Regions from separate parts of the Leuconostoc falkenbergense genome, predicted to be linked through region 3. Evidence: a T-box and tRNA genes for the amino acid it is inferred to sense, from the RefSeq annotation. Region 3 holds a T-box; the other regions hold tRNA genes.
What was found. The T-box of region 3 lies ahead of thrS (threonine--tRNA ligase). A T-box ahead of a tRNA ligase gene usually reads a tRNA of that ligase, here a tRNA-Thr.
Positions count from the first base shown of each region.

Region 1: it has a tRNA-Thr gene. The T-box ahead of thrS (threonine--tRNA ligase) is inferred to sense a tRNA for this amino acid. The anticodon was not compared.
Region 2: it has a tRNA-Thr gene. The T-box ahead of thrS (threonine--tRNA ligase) is inferred to sense a tRNA for this amino acid. The anticodon was not compared.

Region 1 is NZ_CP174386.1:172,411-178,522, forward strand. Features, by position in the region: gene ACI3ES_RS00865 (DHA2 family efflux MFS transporter permease subunit) at 1-343, opposite strand, end outside; gene ACI3ES_RS00870 (hypothetical protein) at 448-591, opposite strand; gene mutY (A/G-specific adenine glycosylase) at 682-1,716, shown strand; gene ACI3ES_RS00880 (AI-2E family transporter) at 1,694-2,797, shown strand; gene ACI3ES_RS00885 (DUF6508 domain-containing protein) at 2,828-3,202, shown strand; gene ACI3ES_RS00890 (bacteriocin immunity protein) at 3,303-3,653, opposite strand; tRNA gene ACI3ES_RS00895 (tRNA-Leu) at 3,764-3,845, shown strand; tRNA gene ACI3ES_RS00900 (tRNA-Thr) at 3,920-3,992, shown strand; gene ACI3ES_RS00905 (peptide ABC transporter substrate-binding protein) at 4,427-6,043, shown strand; gene ACI3ES_RS00910 (amidohydrolase family protein) at 6,064-6,112, shown strand, end outside.
Region 2 is NZ_CP174386.1:389,080-395,191, reverse strand. Features, by position in the region: partial or broken gene ACI3ES_RS02030 (O-acetylhomoserine aminocarboxypropyltransferase/cysteine synthase family protein) at 1-1,044, opposite strand, end outside; T-box leader at 1,284-1,546, opposite strand; gene ACI3ES_RS02025 (MetQ/NlpA family ABC transporter substrate-binding protein) at 1,806-2,654, opposite strand; tRNA gene ACI3ES_RS02020 (tRNA-Thr) at 3,307-3,379, opposite strand; tRNA gene ACI3ES_RS02015 (tRNA-Asn) at 3,384-3,456, opposite strand; tRNA gene ACI3ES_RS02010 (tRNA-Asn) at 3,568-3,640, opposite strand; gene lysS (lysine--tRNA ligase) at 3,737-5,224, opposite strand; gene hslO (Hsp33 family molecular chaperone HslO) at 5,312-6,112, opposite strand, start outside.
Region 3 is NZ_CP174386.1:694,795-700,906, forward strand. Features, by position in the region: gene ACI3ES_RS03450 (tRNA (cytidine(34)-2'-O)-methyltransferase) at 1-136, shown strand, start outside; tRNA gene ACI3ES_RS03455 (tRNA-Glu) at 207-278, shown strand; gene ACI3ES_RS03460 (DNA translocase FtsK) at 436-2,805, shown strand; T-box leader at 2,996-3,201, shown strand; gene thrS (threonine--tRNA ligase) at 3,291-5,252, shown strand; gene ACI3ES_RS03470 (amino acid permease) at 5,338-6,112, shown strand, end outside.

The DNA of each region.
Region 1 (6,112 bases), 520 kb from region 3:
CAAAAACACCGGCGCCCATTGCTTGAATCATACGACCCGTGATCAAAATTTCAAAGTTAGGCGCAAAGCCAGCTGTAATCGTTCCAATCGCAAATAGACCAACCGCTGTCAGATAAAGCGCACGTGTTGTTAGGCGTTGAATGAGGAAGGCAGTTAAAGGTACCATAATGCCATTGACTAACATATAACCATTGGTTAGCCACTGTCCTAATGCGGTTGAAATGTGAAATTCACGCATAATATCAGGTAGGGCAACGTTCATCAGTGTTTGATTTAAGAAGCCAAGGAAAGTACCAATCACTAAAATGATTAAAATTGTGCGATTTTTTTGAGATATATTCAAGTAATAACGTCCTTTCTTTTTGAAATTTTAGTTATCAAAGTGTTGCTGTTAAAAAAACAAACAAAAAACCAGTACGTATACTGGTTTTGTTTTTTAAGTCAAACTTACTTTGTCGAAGGTAATTCTTCTGACTTACCTTTGGCCCATTGTTGCAACTTTGCAATAGCAGCTTGACGTTGCTTCTTCGCAGCGCTGTGACTAACTTTGCGGGCACGGGCGAATGAGTTAAGAGGCTTCTTTAATGCCATGATAGTGCTCCTTTTTTTATCCAATGTTTTCCATACAAATAACTATTATACTGTAAAAAAATATCAATTACAAGTGCTACAATAGATATTATGGAAAAATGGTCTCAACAAACAATTGAATCTTTTCGAGAAACACTACTTCGTTGGTATGATGACGAGGGGCGTAAAACCTTACCTTGGCGGCAAAATCACGATCCTTACCGCGTAATGGTTTCAGAAATAATGTTACAGCAAACACAAGTTGCCACGGTAATCCCTTATTTTGAACGATTTATGCAGCAGTTACCAACAGTGAGCGCTTTAGCACAGGCACCTGAGGAAGTTGTGTTAAAATTATGGGAAGGACTTGGTTATTATTCGCGGGCGCGCAATTTACAAAAAGCAGCGCAGTATGTTGTTCGTGAATATGATGGTGAGTGGCCGACGACAAGTAAAGAGTTGCAGACTTTGCCGGGCGTTGGGCCATACACGGCTGCTGCGATTGCTTCAATCAGTTTTGGCGAAGTGGTACCAGCGGTTGATGGTAATCAATATCGTGTGTTTAGTCGTTTATTAAAGATTGATGCAGACATTGCACAGCCTAAGTCACGGCAAATATTTTATGATGCCATTTTGCCAATTGTTGATCCTAAACGACCGGGGGACTTTAATCAGGCAATTATGGACTTAGGTGCTAGCTATATGTCCGCTAAAAACGCTGACACGCAACATTCACCAGTCCAATCTTTTAATGCGGCCTATCGTGATGGTGTTGAAAGTCATTATCCGGTTAAAACACCCAAACCAAAACCAGTCAAGCAACTGTTTGTCGCTCATGTTTATGAGAAAAATGGCGCTCTACTTTTAGAACAAAGGCCAGAAACAGGATTGTTAGCTAATTTTTGGACGTTCCCACTAACACCAATTAATAGTGTGGAAGATATTCAAGGCAACATGCTCAATATTAAGCCCGTGGTTCATATTTTCACACATCGCCGTTGGGAAATTTGGTTGGTCAAATCGACACCGATTACGCCGGATTCACGGCAAAAATACTTTAATCAAGAAGAATTGGCAGCATTAAGTCTGCCAAAATTACAATATAAATTGCTGGAGAAATTAAATGTTTCCGAATCTGAAATATAAAAATTTGTTTTTTTGGACAATAGAATTATTAGCACTGTCGGCACTAATTTGGATTGTGTCACGGTTTGATTTTTTGATGCAGCCGATATCAGTTTTCATTTCAACGGTATTCGTTCCGTTAATTGTGGCCGGCTTTTTGTATTATGTCTTGAAACCAATCTTGACCTTACTTGAAAAAATCACCATTAAAAATCATAAAATGCCACATCAACTGGCAGTGATCATAACATTTGTGCTGTTTTTGACTGTGATTGGTGGGGCTTTAATATTGCTGGTGCCAACCTTGGTTCGTGAAATGACCAATTTGATCAATGCTTTGCCGGGATTTGCTAAGACGGTCCAATCTTATGTTAATGATACGTTGCAAAGTAAATGGTTTAACAGTTTGCATTTGTCGATTGATGTTGATGAGGTGAAAAGCGCTGTTGGAAAGTATGCAGCTTCGTTTTTGACTATTACGGCGGGGACGCTAGGCAATGTGATTTCAACAATCACGTCAGTGACCATTAATTTAGTGACAATACCGGTTGTTTTATTCTATATGTTAAGTGACGGTAATCGTCTCCTACCAGCTTTACAACGTCTTTTTCCCGATCGTTTTGCTGATAATGTCGCAGATTTGACAAATAAGATGGACCACACGATTGAAAAGTATATTTCTGGTCAAGCAATCGAGATGCTGTTTGTCGGGGTGGCAATGGCGATTGGCTACCTAATCATCGGTCAACCTTATGCTTGGCTTTTAGGGGTCATCGCCGGCATTACTAATATTGTTCCTTATGTAGGTCCCTGGATTGGTGTCATTCCTTCCTTAATAGTGGCAGGAACGCAATCTTGGAAGCAAATGATTTTGGTATTAGTGGTCATGACAGTTGTTCAGCAATTGGATGGCAACTTTATTTATCCAAATGTGATTGGTAAATCATTACAGATTCATCCGCTGACAATCATGATTTTACTGATGGTAGCGGGTAACTTGAAAGGTATCGTTGGCATGATTTTGGTGGTGCCAGTCTATGCTGTGCTCAGAACTGTCATCAAATTTGGCACACAAATGCGTGAACTTACTAAAAATAAGTGATATAATCATACCATAGAAAGAGGTATCGCAATGCAAGCATTTGATTTTGACAAAAATATTAGTATTTTACGGCAGGCAAAAGGGCAAGCAATTCCATGGCATGAGACGACATACCCGTCTTATACGGCTGATATTTTGACGTTTGCGCAAAGTTATTTTAAGTCGGATGAATATGATAGAAATTTTGATCGCACGTTGCGCCAACATCAATTTCATGAAGGTTTGGCAGAGGCAGATGTAGCCCAATTAGCGAATACGTCTCAGGATTATAGCTTAATAAGAGCAATTGTATCAGCGATTATTCGCGGTGAAAAATACACACCGGGGATGTGGCAAGCGTTGGTGCAAAATGGGATTTTACTTGATTTGTTAGTAAGAGAACGTGATTTAAAACAAAAAGCCTAATGATTGTGACTAAAATAGGACTATGAACATTAAAAGGATCGATACAGAAAATAGTGTATCGATTCTTTTTTGATGATGAAAGTGGCTAACTAATTACAATCTATCTATATGTGTCAGCGTAACTATAAAATTGTGATTTATCAGAAAAATCGGCCATATATTGGCCATTCAGACCAGCTTGTTGTCCGATCACGCCTAAATCAATAATCAGTTTTTCATCAGCTTTTGAAAAATGAAGTTTTTCAGACGAGGCCGTGATACGGATATAATTAACCATTCTGTTTATTAAAGCCTCTGGGTTTTTACTGGTGTCTATTTGTTTGTTAACTTGTAATAGAATATCAGTGATATCGCGAATACCTGGGACAATAAGCTTAGATTGTAGCGATAAGTATAATAATTCAATGTTGTGCTTTGCTTCGATTACTGTTGTAACGTTTCTTTTTGTCATTTGTTGTTTCTCCTCGCTACTTCTATGTTACGCTTATTTGTGATCAAAGGTAAATAAACGCTTGACGTATAATCATTTTTCCAGTAAAATTAAAGGGTTGTGTTAGATATGCGGGTGTGGCGGAACTGGCAGACGCGCTGGATTTAGGTTCCAGTGGAGAAATCCGTGCAGGTTCGATTCCTGTCACCCGTATAATATGGTCGCCGCCATATTATTATATTGAGGTATCTGGTATTATTTGATATAATACTTGAGTACTTTGATCTGCCGACCTAGCTCAGTTGATAGAGCACCTCACTAGTAATGAGGGGGTCGCCGGTTTGAGCCCGGCGGTCGGCATAATTTATGAAAGCTTTGAATGAGTAATTATTCAAAGCTTTTTTTGTTTAATAGGGTATACTTCTATCTGGACATCTAATCGGATTAAATATATTTTTAATGAAATTATATTGACGTTATTCTAATTAAATGTTAATATTAAAAACATGTTTATAAGAAGGAGCATCAGATTATGCAAAAAAATGTAGTAAAAAACTCCGAAAATAAGTCAGTTCTTATTCTCAACTCTCTCATTATTATTATTTAATGAGGCGGTTGATTATTTTCAGTCGCTATAAAAAAAGCGACTGGATTTGATTCTCATATTGATTATTAGTGTTTTGCTAAGTCAATCTAGTTGCAGGTATTCTAATGATTTTGACAAACTGTCAATCAAACTATTAGAGCCAACAATAGATTGGCTTTTTTATATTCTAAAATGGAGATAGAATTCAATGAAGAAGAGAACAGGTGTTATTGTAGGTGTGCTTGGGGTTGCTGTGGTAGCTGGGTTTATGTATTTTCCCGGTCAACACAACAAAAATAGTAAAAGTCAAACATTGCAGACGATGATGAAAGATGACGTTATCACAATGAGCCCCATTATGCTCACAGATATTTATTCTGCCCAAGCACAAACTCAAGTTTATGAAGGCTTGTATCGTTATAAAGGAAATCGCGTTGTCACAGGTAATGCTGTCAAAGTAGTAAAACCCACGCAAAATGGTACAGTATATACTTTTAAGATTCGTGACAATGCAAAGTGGTCAAATGGCGATAAAGTGACAGCACAAGACTTTGTTACTGCAATCCAAGCGATTGCTGATCCTAAAACAAAATCGCAAAATTCAGCTGACGCGATATCAATCATTAAAAATTATGACGATGTTCATGATGGTAAAATATCTCCCAACAAAATTGGTGCCGTAGCACTTGATGCTCACACATTGCGGATTACTTTGACACAAGCTACACCAGCTTTTGATAAGTTAGCTACTTCAATTATTCCGGTAAACACCAAAGACTATAAAAAATGGGGGACCAAGTATGGGACATCCTCAAAATATATGGTGACGAATGGTGCCTATCAGATGACAGGCTGGACAGGGACTAATTCAAGTTTTACATTTACTAAAAATGCCAAATATTGGGATGCGCAACAAGTTAAAATTGAAAAAGTTAAAGTACGTGTGATTAAAACACCGATGACCGCAGCTAATGAATTTAAGAACAAACATTTAGACATTGCACAAATATCTGATGACTATATTAAAACGTATAAGAATACAAAGTATTATCATGCAACACCACAGGCGGTTGTGCGTGGCATTTATTTTAATGAAACAAGCAATAAGACAAATAATTTACATTTACGTCAGGCTTTTGGTTATTTAATTGATCGAAATACGATTACCTCTAATATCATGAATGACGGTTCGATGCCACAATCGAACGCTGTACCAAAAGGCGTGATGTCAAATCCAACAACGGGAACTGACTTTACGACAGATGCAGGAACACAATTCAAAGTTAACAAAGAAAAGGCAAAAGAGGAGTGGAAAGCTTATTTAAAAGAGGTTGGAAAAACAAGTGAGACGTTTAACATGACGTTCGATGATGATTCCACTAGCAAGAAGGTTGGTGCATATATTCAATATGCAGCTGAGCACGAGTTTAAAGGGATAACCATCAATACAAAGTATGAACCTCACGCACAACTAGTTTCAGAAGTATTGAAGCAAGATTTTGACATGGCGAATGTTGGTTTAAGTGTTAGTGTACCAGATGCTGCCTATCCATTAGCTATTGGAAAATCTGGTTATGGTTTGAATTTCTCAAAAGTTAATGACACAGATTACGATGCCTATTTGGACAAGGCTGCCAAAGAAGCTAATAATCCTAAAGAACGTTATCAAACCTTACAAACTGCCAATAAATATTTCACTAAGACAAAAGCTTATATGGTGCCGATTTATCAGCCAGTAACAGCAAATGCTGTTACTGATAAAGTTGGTGGTTTTCAAGGAAATAGTTTCCACTCGCCAGCCTATCAAGATATGTACTGGAAATAAAATAGAAAAGGATATTTAAAATGACAACGACTAAATACTATAACTTTAATGGATTCAATGATAAAACAG
Region 2 (6,112 bases), 310 kb from region 3:
CAAAAGTAAAAATTGATCCTGATCCTTTTTTAAAGTACTTATCAGATAGTGCCTTATAAGGAGAATCGTCTAATTCAGGATAACTAACCCAAGCAACTTTTCATGGTTTTTCAAAAAATTAACTATCTTGCGAGTATTTTCGATGTGGCGTTCAATACGCAACGACAGCGTCTCTAGGCCTTGTAAAAAGTAAAACGCAGATTGAGGGGATAGTGTCGCTCCAGTATCACGTAAATGTTCAGCACGAATTTTAGTAACAAACGCTCCGCCTTTCAAATCTGCCCACACAATTCCATTATAAGAAGGCGTTGGATTGGTAAAATCAGGATAACGGTCAGTTGCAGCATAGTCAAAATCACCCTTTTCTATGACGACACTACCTAATGTTGTGCCATGCCCGCCAATAAACTTAGTAGCAGAATGAACAACAACATCAATACCATAATCAAAAGGTCTAACTAAAAATGGTGTAGCAAATGTTGAATCGACAATAGAAATAATATGGTGTTTTTTAGCAATATTAGCAACCGCTTCGAAATCAATAATGTTGATTTTGGGATTACCTAAACTCTCGAAAAATATGGCCTTAGTATTGGTCTTGATAGCTGTTTCAAAATTTTTAGGATCATCAGGATCGACAAAAGTAACATCAATATCTAATTTTTTCAAAGTCTCAGAGAAAAGTTCTACTGTGCCACCATACAAAGTTGACGCCGCCACAATATGATCACCGGCACCGGCTACATTAAGAATAGCGGCCGTAATAGCAGCTGCTCCCGACGCTAAAGAAATTGCTGCAGTCCCACCTTCCAATGCTGCAATACGTGCTTCAAAGGCTGTATTTGTAGGATTAGTCAACCGACCATAAATATTACCAGCATCTGTCAAAGCAAATCGTCCGGCTGCTTCCTTAGTATTTTTAAAAACGTATGAACTTGTTTGATAAATGGGCACTGCACGTGCTCCAGTAGCAGGATCTGGTTTTTCTTGACCGGCATGAAGTTGTAAGGTTTCAAATGCATATTTTTTATTTAATTCAGTCATGTTTATTTCCTCATATTTTTAATTTTCAACAATAGTGTCGTACCTGATTAAACAATACACATTCGTGTTTTCACCAATCCACAGCCCAGTAGCTGGCTAAGTGCACGAGTGATACTATAAAAGCGTGTTGGCGTTATTTTTTGCATACCACTTCTCCTGAATTTTATGCATTAGATTGAAATAATAATATCGAACCAATAATTATTTACAAAAAAAATCCTGCAATCTAAATAATTAGATTACAGGACGACTAAATAATCGTGTTACCACCTGACATTCATGCACCTGTTAAAAAGCACACCTTAATCTGATCATCAAATTACTTGAGAATCAGTTTCGCGATATCGGGCTCTCCCGAGTAAGACTAATAGATTTTTTGATACAATCACTCATCTTACCATTAACTCCAAGACCATTATTCGTATATTAGCGTTGCTTACTTCCACCAAACGTAAACTCTCTGTGAACGCGCCTATACTACTCATCTTTTCTTCGTTAGATACAATTTACTCTAATCAAATTAGTTTGTCAACATTTTTATGTTATCATTATAACTTTAATTTAATTTAAATCTTATAAATAGACAATATATTAGTATTCCAAATATAAATCACTATTAATTAACAGACTATTTATGCAATGCTGGTTACTAAATAATTAGGTTGTCTCTTTTTAAAAACATTATTATAGATGACAGTGTCATTTGATTATCTAGAGCATAAGTTTAAACATTTCTTTAACATCTTGTCTTCACCATTATTTCACTGTACCTTTGGTGCGCCCTTCCAAACAGCAATTTCTCCGGTGCCATTTTTGTTATCAATATAGTCCGCCACATTATCGGATTGATACGCTTTAACAAATTTTTTGATTGCAACACTATTTTTCTTGCTTTTTGTTGTTGCAATAATATTAATGCCGCCATGTGTACTCTTATTAACTGGCTGTACATATATCGCTGACTTAATGGATCGACCAGATCCGACGATAAAGCTAGGATCAATTGAGGCAACATCTACTTCCGGCAAAGTTCTAACCAATTGATCAGTTGCTAATTCTTTAAATTTCAGATTCTTCTTATTCTCAACGATATCTTTAACCGTGGGATCTTTTACATTACTGGCTATTTTAATCAATCCTGCAGATTGCAATACCAACAAAGATCTGCCTTGAGTGACCTTACTATTAGAAATACCAACCGTTCCATTTTCTGGAATATCTTTAATTGATTTGTGCTTGTCGGAATATAAGCGACCAGCCACTAAAATTGTTTCCCCCACAGGTACAATATTAGACTTATGGCTCTTGTTCCAATCATTCAAAAAGATATAATGCTGAAACGCATTTGCATCAATATCGCCTGATGTTAACGCAGCGTTAGGTTGTGTATAATCAGTGAACGTTTTTATTTTTAAGGTCAATCCTTCTTTTTTGGCATTATTTTTTATAATTTTCCATTGCTTGTCTGTGCGTTTATCGCCTGCCATGATACCAACTGTCAGTGTCTCTTGATCTTTACTTTTGGTCTGTGGACCAAAGCTGGCATAGGCAATACCGGCGATAGCGACGACCGCCACACCACCAACAACCCATTTAATTGTTTTACTCATGATACGTATTTCTCCCTGTTTTCTCTAAATGATAATTCCTGATTTTTAGAATGGCGATGAACGAGCTATTTTTCAATCAAAAAAGCCGCTTCTGTACTTTATAAATACAGAAGCGGCTTACCATAAGCGCGATACCATTCTGAGTTTGGACTATTTGTTACCAAATAGTTGCTCACTAACCATCGGGCATCGGGAAATGATCCTAGCCGAATGGTGTGCCCGTTAACGGGGGCCAAATCGTTGCAAACTAAACAGTAAACCGATTCGTCTGCACCAATCACAGGTCATTTTCACAATCGCACGCACGCTAACTCACATCTCCCGTTAGCTTTCTTGGCTTTGATAAACTGTTACTTTCCTGTTCAATTCGTTTCACTCTAAAAATCGTTATAGATAATACTACATCCCATTCATTCTAATGTCAACCAACAACTTAAATGATCACTGCGTTTTATTCCAAACAAATATTTTAGTAAAAGCTAGTTGGTAAATTTTGCAGTGAATATTCAGAGAAAAGCAATATCATGAACAATCCACAACAACAATTCTTAATGGTGCTTTCGTTGTTGATTTAGGTAAGTATAAAACATGCCCAACTTCTCAATTTACAAGAAGTTGGGCATGTTTATGATTATAAATTTATAAGTAGATATGCCGACGAGAGGATTCGAACCTCCGACCCCAGGTTTACGATACCCGTGCTCTACCAACTGAGCTACGTCGGCATGACTCCGACTGCCGGGCTCGAACCGGCGACAACCTGATTAACAGTCAGGTGCTCTACCAACTGAGCTAAGTCGGAATGACATTTGTTGCTTAACACAACTATTTTATTATGCCATGAACAACCCTTCATGTCAACTATTTATTAGTTGAAAAAAGAAGTAAACCAAGCGGTTTACTTCTCATAAAACTCCGACTGCCGGGCTCGAACCGGCGACAACCTGATTAACAGTCAGGTGCTCTACCAACTGAGCTAAGTCGGAATAACATTGCTGACACAACTTAATAATTATAACTAATTGTGCAGCAATTTGTCAATACTTTTCTCATAAAACGTTCTAATAAATCGAATGATTCATTTATTCTGGACGCATTGTTGGGAACAAAACCACATCACGAATTGTGTCTGAATCAGTCAATAGCATAATCAAACGATCAATACCAACACCCAATCCACCCGTCGGTGGCATACCGTATTCCAAAGCCTCAATAAAGTCTTCATCAATACCCTCGGCCTCATCGTTACCATTTTCACGCTCGGCTGCTTGTGCCTCAAAACGTGCACGTTGATCGATTGGATCATTTAATTCAGTAAAGGCATTGGCGTATTCACCACCCATGATGAACAACTCAAAACGGTCGGTGAAACGTGAATCGTCAGCATTGCGCTTTGCTAGTGGTGAGACTTCAACAGGATGACCATAGACAAACGTTGGCTGAACTAAAGTATCTTCAACAAATTCCTCAAAGAATGCATTGATGATGTGACCAACTGCCCAATACTTTTCGTACTTAACATGATGTTCATCAGCCAATTTTTGTGCCTCTTCGACCGACATATCTTGCCAAAAATCAACACCTGTGCGATCTTTAATCAAGTCAATCATATGTGCACGTTCAAAGTTCTTTGATAAATCAATTTCAGTACCCTGGTACGTGATTTTTAGGTCATCAGAAACAACGCTTGCGGCTGCCTTAAAAATACCTTCGGTTTCATTCATGACATCAGTGAAATCCCAATAAGAGGCATACGATTCCATCGTCGTAAATTCAGGATTATGCTTAGGATCCATCCCTTCATTTCGGAAAATACGTCCAATTTCATAAACACGTTCCATACCACCAACAACCAAGCGCTTCAAATAAAGTTCTGTGGCAATACGCATATACATATCAATGTTCAAAGCGTTGTGATGTGTGATAAATGGACGAGCGGCAGCGCCACCAGCTTCTGTTTGTAGAATTGGTGTCTCCACTTCCAAGAACTCATTTTTGTCCATGTAAGCGCGAATGGCTGATATAATGTGTGACCGTTGCTGGAACTTTTTGAATGATTCCTCATTAGCAATCAAATCCAAATAGCGCTTACGGTAGCGTGTTTCGACATCTGAAATACCATGGAACTTGTCAGGCATTGGACGCAACGCCTTTGATAGGTGTGTCAAATGCGTTGCCAAAACCGTTAATTCGCCGGCTTCCGTCTTCATCATGATACCCTTAATACCAAGAAAATCGCCCAAGTCAGCGCGCTTAATAATTGGGTAATTTTCGCCTAAGTCATCGCGCTTAGCATAAACTTGAATTTTGCCTGACACATCGCGAAAGTCCGCAAAAATAACTTTACCGGCACCACGCTTAGCCACCATACGGCCAGCAATCGTCACCTCATGTTGTCCTGCTTCAAGTTCTTCTAAAGTACTATTATCGTACAAATCATGCAATTCTTGCGCTTTTGCTGAGCGTTCGAATCGTTTGCCAAATGGATCTAAATGTAAATCATCAACAAGAGTCGCTAACTTCTGACGACGGGCTAACATTTGATCATTAAGGGCTTTTTCTTCAGCCATTCGTATAAAATCCTTCCCTGATGAGCGCTTTTTGAACGCACTCCCACTAATTAAATATCATACCAAAAAAACGACATAATCTCAAAATTATGCGTTATTTTCTTCAATTTGTTGCAAAATTTCTTGTAATTCTGTCGCAGTAAAAAAGTAACGTTTACCTGAAAACTTACCAACAACTTCTGCACCATCATCTTCATCAATCATGGCTTTTATTTCTGCTGCCGGTAACGTAGCTAACATCTTAGCGTAGGCTGATTTTGGTGGCTCTGCTGCTAAACCAACACCGGCTGTTTGCAAAATATTAACTTCACCTTTTCCAAATATTTCTTCTAAAATGTTTAGCGGTGTGTACCCATCTGACAGCATATCAGACAGCGGCCGCATGTTAGCCAGTCCTTTTTCAAGCTGATCAATAGACGCATCGCTGGCGTCTGGTAATGCTTGTACTAAAAAGCCACCCGCCACACCAACAGTATCATCTTCGTTCATGTAAACCGAAACACCAATTGCTGATGGAATCTGTTCAGACTGTGCCAAATAGTAGGTAAAATCATCACCAATTTCACCACTCACCAGTTGACTCTGTCCAATATACGGATTGGCGTATGGTGCAAATTTGGTAACTTGCAAAACACCATTGTGCCCGACCGCTTGGGCAACATCCAATTGTCCAGAATCAGTTACAATCGCATCCAGTTGCGGATTAGTCACATACCCACGTACACTACCTTTAGCGTCAGCTTCTACCACAACATTGCCAATTGGACCACGTCCATTGAGCTGAATTGAGAGACGTTCTTCTCCTTTTAAAACAGCCTGCGCCATCAACGTCGACGCTAATAAACCACGTCCCAAAACAACGGAAGCAATACGCGTTGTATTATGAGT
Region 3 (6,112 bases):
TCCACAAGACGACACACATATTCGATCTCTGAATTTGTCAAATACTGTTGCCATTGTCATCTATGAGGCGCTACGTCAACAGTCGTTTCCAAATCTTGATACTGTTCATACTTATGAACAAGATAAATTAAAATAAGGGGTTGACGTCACTACAAAATCTTGTTATGATTATATAGTTGTTTCAGCAGTGAAATAACAAAGACCATGGCTCGTTGGTCAAGTGGCGAAGACGCTGCCCTTTCACGGCGGAATCGAGAGTTCGATTCTCTCACGAGCTACTAAAAGTCGCAACTTCGGTTGCGGCTTTTTGTGTATAATTATTGAAATTAAATGACTTTATTGACAGTTAAGCAATTCTTAAGAATTAAAGATGAACACGCGTTCGCATTTTAAACATGATAAAATAGAGCGTTAATAATATATGAGGTAATAATTTTGGCTACCAGAAAAACAACCAGAAAACGACGAACAACCAGTTCACGTTCAAAAAAACAGCAACATCCACTTGCTAGAAATTTGACGTTATTAATTAGCGCTATTCTAGGTGTTTTGGGTACTTTTAAGCTGGGCTTGATTGGCATTTTTGTAGCGAATATTTTCCGCTTTTTCTTTGGTAACGTTTATTTTGCAATTATTGTTCCCTTAACAGTCGGGATGCTATATTATATGCTCATGCGAAAGTTGCCTAAAATCGCTGGACATTTTTGGATGGGAGCCGGTATGGCATTTATTGCCATTGAAGTTATTTCTTCGTTACTGTTCTTTACTTATACGTTGCAAGATGGTACAGGATATGTAAATGAAGTCATTCGTATTATCAAGCAAGATTTTGCGAATCAAGCAGCTAACACACCACTTGGGGGTGGCGTTGTTGGTGCGGCAATATACCATGTGTTGTTCATGTTAATGTCAAATGTTGGTACTTGGATTGTCACGACATTGTTATTATTTGCTGGTGTGATTATATTTTTCCGAATTCCAGCTCGTGATATTGCTGAAAAAAGTGTTGAGAAGGCACAAGCGGGTGTGGCATATATTCAAGAACAACGGGCTAACGCCCCTAAACGTGAGCCTTTTTTCAATAAAAACGGACGTAAAAAAGATATTACTGATTATGGCGATAATCCATTAGGTGTTGATCATTCGGCTGCGTCAGAAATGGACAATCAGGCTGAAAAGGTTACTGACGAGTTGCCTCAAAGCCACGAATTTATTGAACCAGAAATTAAGTGGAATGGTCCAGTAACGAATAATGAAAATAAACCGTCAGAGGAAGTGGTAACACCTGCCACAACATTATCAGAGGCTGATGAAGAAGTATCGCTAGCGACCGATACACCAGAAGCAAATAATCCAGATTATCAACTGCCATCAGCAGAATTGTTGACACAGGTACCTCCGGCGGATCAAACAAAAGAATTTAAAAGTTTGACTGAAAAGTCACGCCTAGTTCATGACACATTACAAAGTTTTGGTGTGGAAGCGGAAGTGACCAGTGTCTCATTGGGACCAACCGTTACGCAGTATGAATTAAAACCTGGACAGGGAGTTAAAGTTAACCGCATTGCTAATTTGGCAGATGACTTGGCGTTAGCCTTGGCGGCTAAATCAATACGTATTGAGGCACCGATTCCAGGAAAACCATATGTTGGTATTGAAGTACCAAATGATACACAAGCAACTGTCGGATTCCGAGATATGATTGAACATGCACCGTTTGATGATAATCCACTAAATGTGCCACTTGGCAGAGATGTTACAGGTAATATTATTATGGCCGATTTATCAGCCATGCCACATTTATTGATTGCCGGTTCAACAGGATCTGGTAAATCTGTGGGACTCAACGGCATTATCATTTCAATTCTACTTCGTGCTAAGCCTAATGAAGTTAAATTGATGATGGTTGATCCGAAGGTAGTTGAATTATCGATTTACAATGGGATCCCACATTTGCTAACACCAGTTGTTTCTGAGCCAAGAAAAGCTGCCAAATCATTGCAAAAAGTAGTTGACGAAATGGAAAATCGTTACAAATTGTTAGCGCAATTTGGCAAACGGAATATCGGTGAATATAACGCTGCGGTTGATAAACAAAATGCTGGTGCTATTGCAACAGGTGAGCCTATCATGCAAAAAATGCCCTACATTGTCGCAATTGTTGATGAGTTTGCAGATTTAATGAGTACGGTTGGTAGTGAAATTGAGGTTTCAATTGCACGATTAGGTGCCAAAGCCAGAGCTGCTGGAATTCATATGATCTTGGCTACTCAGCGTCCAGATGTTAAAGTGGTCAATGGGACTATCAAAAGTAACATTCCTGGTAGAATTGCTTTTAGAACGGCTTCAGGCATTGATTCACGTACGATTTTGGATAGTAACGGTGCAGAAAAGCTGTTAGGCAGAGGTGATATGATTTTTGCGCCACCTGGTAAGCCAACACAACGTGTGCAAGGTGCCTTCATTAGTAACGCTGATGTTACTAGTGTGGTAGAATTTGTTAAAGCGCAGCAAGAAGTCCAGTATTCTGAAGCTATGACGGTGACAGATGAAGAAGTTGCGCAAGATGGTAGTGATATATCGGATGGTAACAGTGAAGATGAATTGTTCCAAGACGCATTGCAATTTGTGATTGAACAACAAAAGGCATCGACTTCGTTATTACAACGACGATTTAGAATTGGGTATAATCGAGCTGCCAGATTAATTGATGACTTAGAAGCAAGTGGCTATATTGGCCCAGCTGATGGTTCAAGACCGCGGCACGTCAATGTTTCGGATGGCAGTTCCGGTATTGAACAGTAAGTGTAAAACAAGTGATATAAAAGGAGAGTAATATAATGGCATTATCAAAAGAACAAATAGCAGCATTACAAAACGTATATGACAATGGTATTCTTGATCATGATGACGTTGCCCATGATGCTTTGAAGCAGGTATTAGTGGATTTGAAAAAATAAATTGCAAAAGTTCTAAAACAGTGCTAAGATTGTTTTTAGAAACTTTGATGAGGACAACTTGATTACTGTGCGTTTAAAGAGAGTTCATGTTTGGTGGAAATGAACAGCGTAAGTTTGATAGACTACCTTTGAGTGGTGATAAGTAGGTAACGAAATTCATTCGGGTGACGCCGTTAATTGTCATTTAAGTTGCATCTTATGATGCAAAACTTGGGTGGTACCACGGTAAAGCGTCCCTTTGAGCCTTTTGGCTCAGAGGGACGCTTTTTTCAAGTGTTGCGCAGGGTTTCGAAACGTAATTTGATTATTTATGATGAAGAGGGAAAGTATATGACAGAAATTCAATTAACATTTCCAGATGGTGCTGTAAAATCTTTTGCAGCAGGTACAAAGCCAATTGAGGTTGCAGCTGGGATTTCAAAGTCTTTGGCCAAAAAAGCAGTTTCCGCTAAGTTGAATGGTCAATATGTTGGCATGAATGATGCGATTGAAAATGATGGCGAATTCGCATTAATTACGACAAGTGATGATGAAGCGTTGGAACTTTTACGTCATTCAGCATCTCATTTGTTGGCGCAAGCCTTAAAACGCATTCCTAAGTTTGCTAATATGCACTTTGGTGTTGGACCATTTATTGATAATGGCTTTTATTACGACACTGATAACGGTTCAGGTAATCAAGTTTCAATTGACGATTTTGCGGAAATTGAAGCCATGATGCACAAGATTGTTGCAGAAGATTTGCCAATTGTATCACGTGAAATTTCACGTGACGAAGCGTTGACATTATTTAAAAATGATCCATACAAGATTGAACTCATTAATGATTTGCCAGCCGATGAGAAAATCACAATTGCTGTTCAAGGCGATCATGTTGAATTAGACAAAGGTGGACTTGTGCCATCAACAGGTTGGGTAAAACATTTCAAATTAACTTCAGTTGCCGGAGCCTACTGGCGTGGTAAATCATCTAATCCAATGATGCAACGTATTTATGGTATTGCTGAATGGAAACAAGCGGACGTCGATGCTGAGGTTAAACGTCGTGAAGAAGCTAAAGAACGTGATCATCGTACCATTGGTCGTGATCTAGACTTGTTCTTTACTAGTCAAGAAGTTGGCTCTGGGTTGCCAGTGTGGTTACCAAATGGTGCAACTATTCGTCGACAAGTTGAACGTTATATTATCGACAAAGAATTAGCAAATGGCTACCAACATGTTTATACACCAGTGTTGTCGAACCTGAATTTGTATAAAACGTCGGGGCATTGGGATCACTATCGTGAAGATATGTTCCCACCAATGGATATGGGTGATGGCGAATTCCTAGAGTTGCGCCCAATGAATTGTCCTTCACATATTATGGTCTTCAAGCATAAGCCACGTTCATATCGAGAATTGCCAATGCGCATTGCAGAGCTAGGTATGATGCATCGTTATGAAAAATCAGGGGCTTTGACAGGATTGTCACGCGTTCGTGAAATGACTTTAAACGATGGGCATACATTTGTGGAACCTGAAAAGCTTGAAGAAGAATTTAAGTCAATTTTGACAATGATGATGGAAGTTTACCGTGACTTTGACATCACTGACTATCGTTTCCGTTTGTCGTATCGTGATCCTAAAAATACAGAAAAGTATTTTGATGATGATGACATGTGGGAAAAGTCTCAAGCGCAATTGAAACGCGCAATGGATGATCTTAACCTTGATTACTTTGAAGCAGAAGGTGAAGCTGCCTTTTACGGTCCAAAATTAGATGTCCAAACTAAAACAGCATTGGGTGGTGAAGAAACAATGTCTACCATTCAACTGGACTTCTTGTTACCAGAACGTTTTAATTTGACTTATATTGGTGCTGATGGACAAGCTAACCATCGTCCGGTTATGTTACACCGTGGTATTGTGGGCACAATGGAGCGCTTTACAGCTTACTTGATTGAAATGTATAAGGGCGCTTTCCCAACATGGTTAGCACCATTACAAGTGCAAATCATTCCCGTTAATGTTGATGCGCATGGTGAGTATTCTCGAGATATTCAACAAAAATTGCAAGCCGCTGGCTTGCGTGCACACGTTGAGACAAAGGATGCCAAGATGGGCTATTTAATCCGTGAGGCACAAACGAACAAAATTCCATATACTTTGGTTCTAGGTGATTCTGAAGTGGATGGTCAAACTGTCACAGTCCGTAAGTATGGGGAAGACAAGACACAAACCATGTCATTTGAAGATTTCCAAAACATCATATTGACTGATGTTTCACACTATTCACGTGAAGTAAACGATTAAAAAGTTCAATTATGGCGTTGTTAACAAAAGCACCCTACGAATTTCGCAGGGTGCTTTGCAGTAAGAGGAGAAGTAAAATATTAATATGTCAGAGACAAAAGAGAGTCATCAACCGCAGCAACATGGTTTGAAAAATAGACACGTTCAATTAATTGCTATTGGCGGCACAATTGGGACAGGTTTGTTTATGGGTGCTGGAAATTCAATTCATTTTGCTGGGCCGTCCATACTGTTCGTTTATCTAATCATTGGATTTTTTATGTTTGTTATGATGCGTGCGATTGGCGAGTTGCTATATGCAGATCCAACGCAGCACACTTTTATCACGTTTATTACCAAGTATATTGGTAATCGCGCGGGTTTCTTTGCACGGTGGTCGTATTGGCTAACAATTGTATTTATGGGCATGGCTGAGTTGACAGCTGTTGCAAAATACATTCAGTTTTGGCTACCAGATTTGCCAAGTTGGCTGATTCAAGTCGTGATTTTGGTATTATTGACATGTGTTAATTTGGTTACGGTTGCTTTGTATGGTGAAACGGAATTTTGGTTTGCAATGATTAAAATCGTAGCTATTTTGGCACTGATTGCCACAGGTATCATCATGGCTTTGACGGGCTTTAAAACGACGGTTGGTGATGTTGCATTCAGTAATGTCTGGCATCATTTTAGCCTATTTCCAAATGGTGTTGGTAACTTTATTAATGCTTTTCAAATGGTGATGTTTGCCTTTGTTGGAATGGAATTTATTGGTATGACAACGGCAGAAACTGAGAACCCTCGTGCTGTCTTGCCAAAAGCAATTAATCAAATCCCGTGGCGAATTCTGTTCTTTTACCTGGGTGCATTATTCATTATTA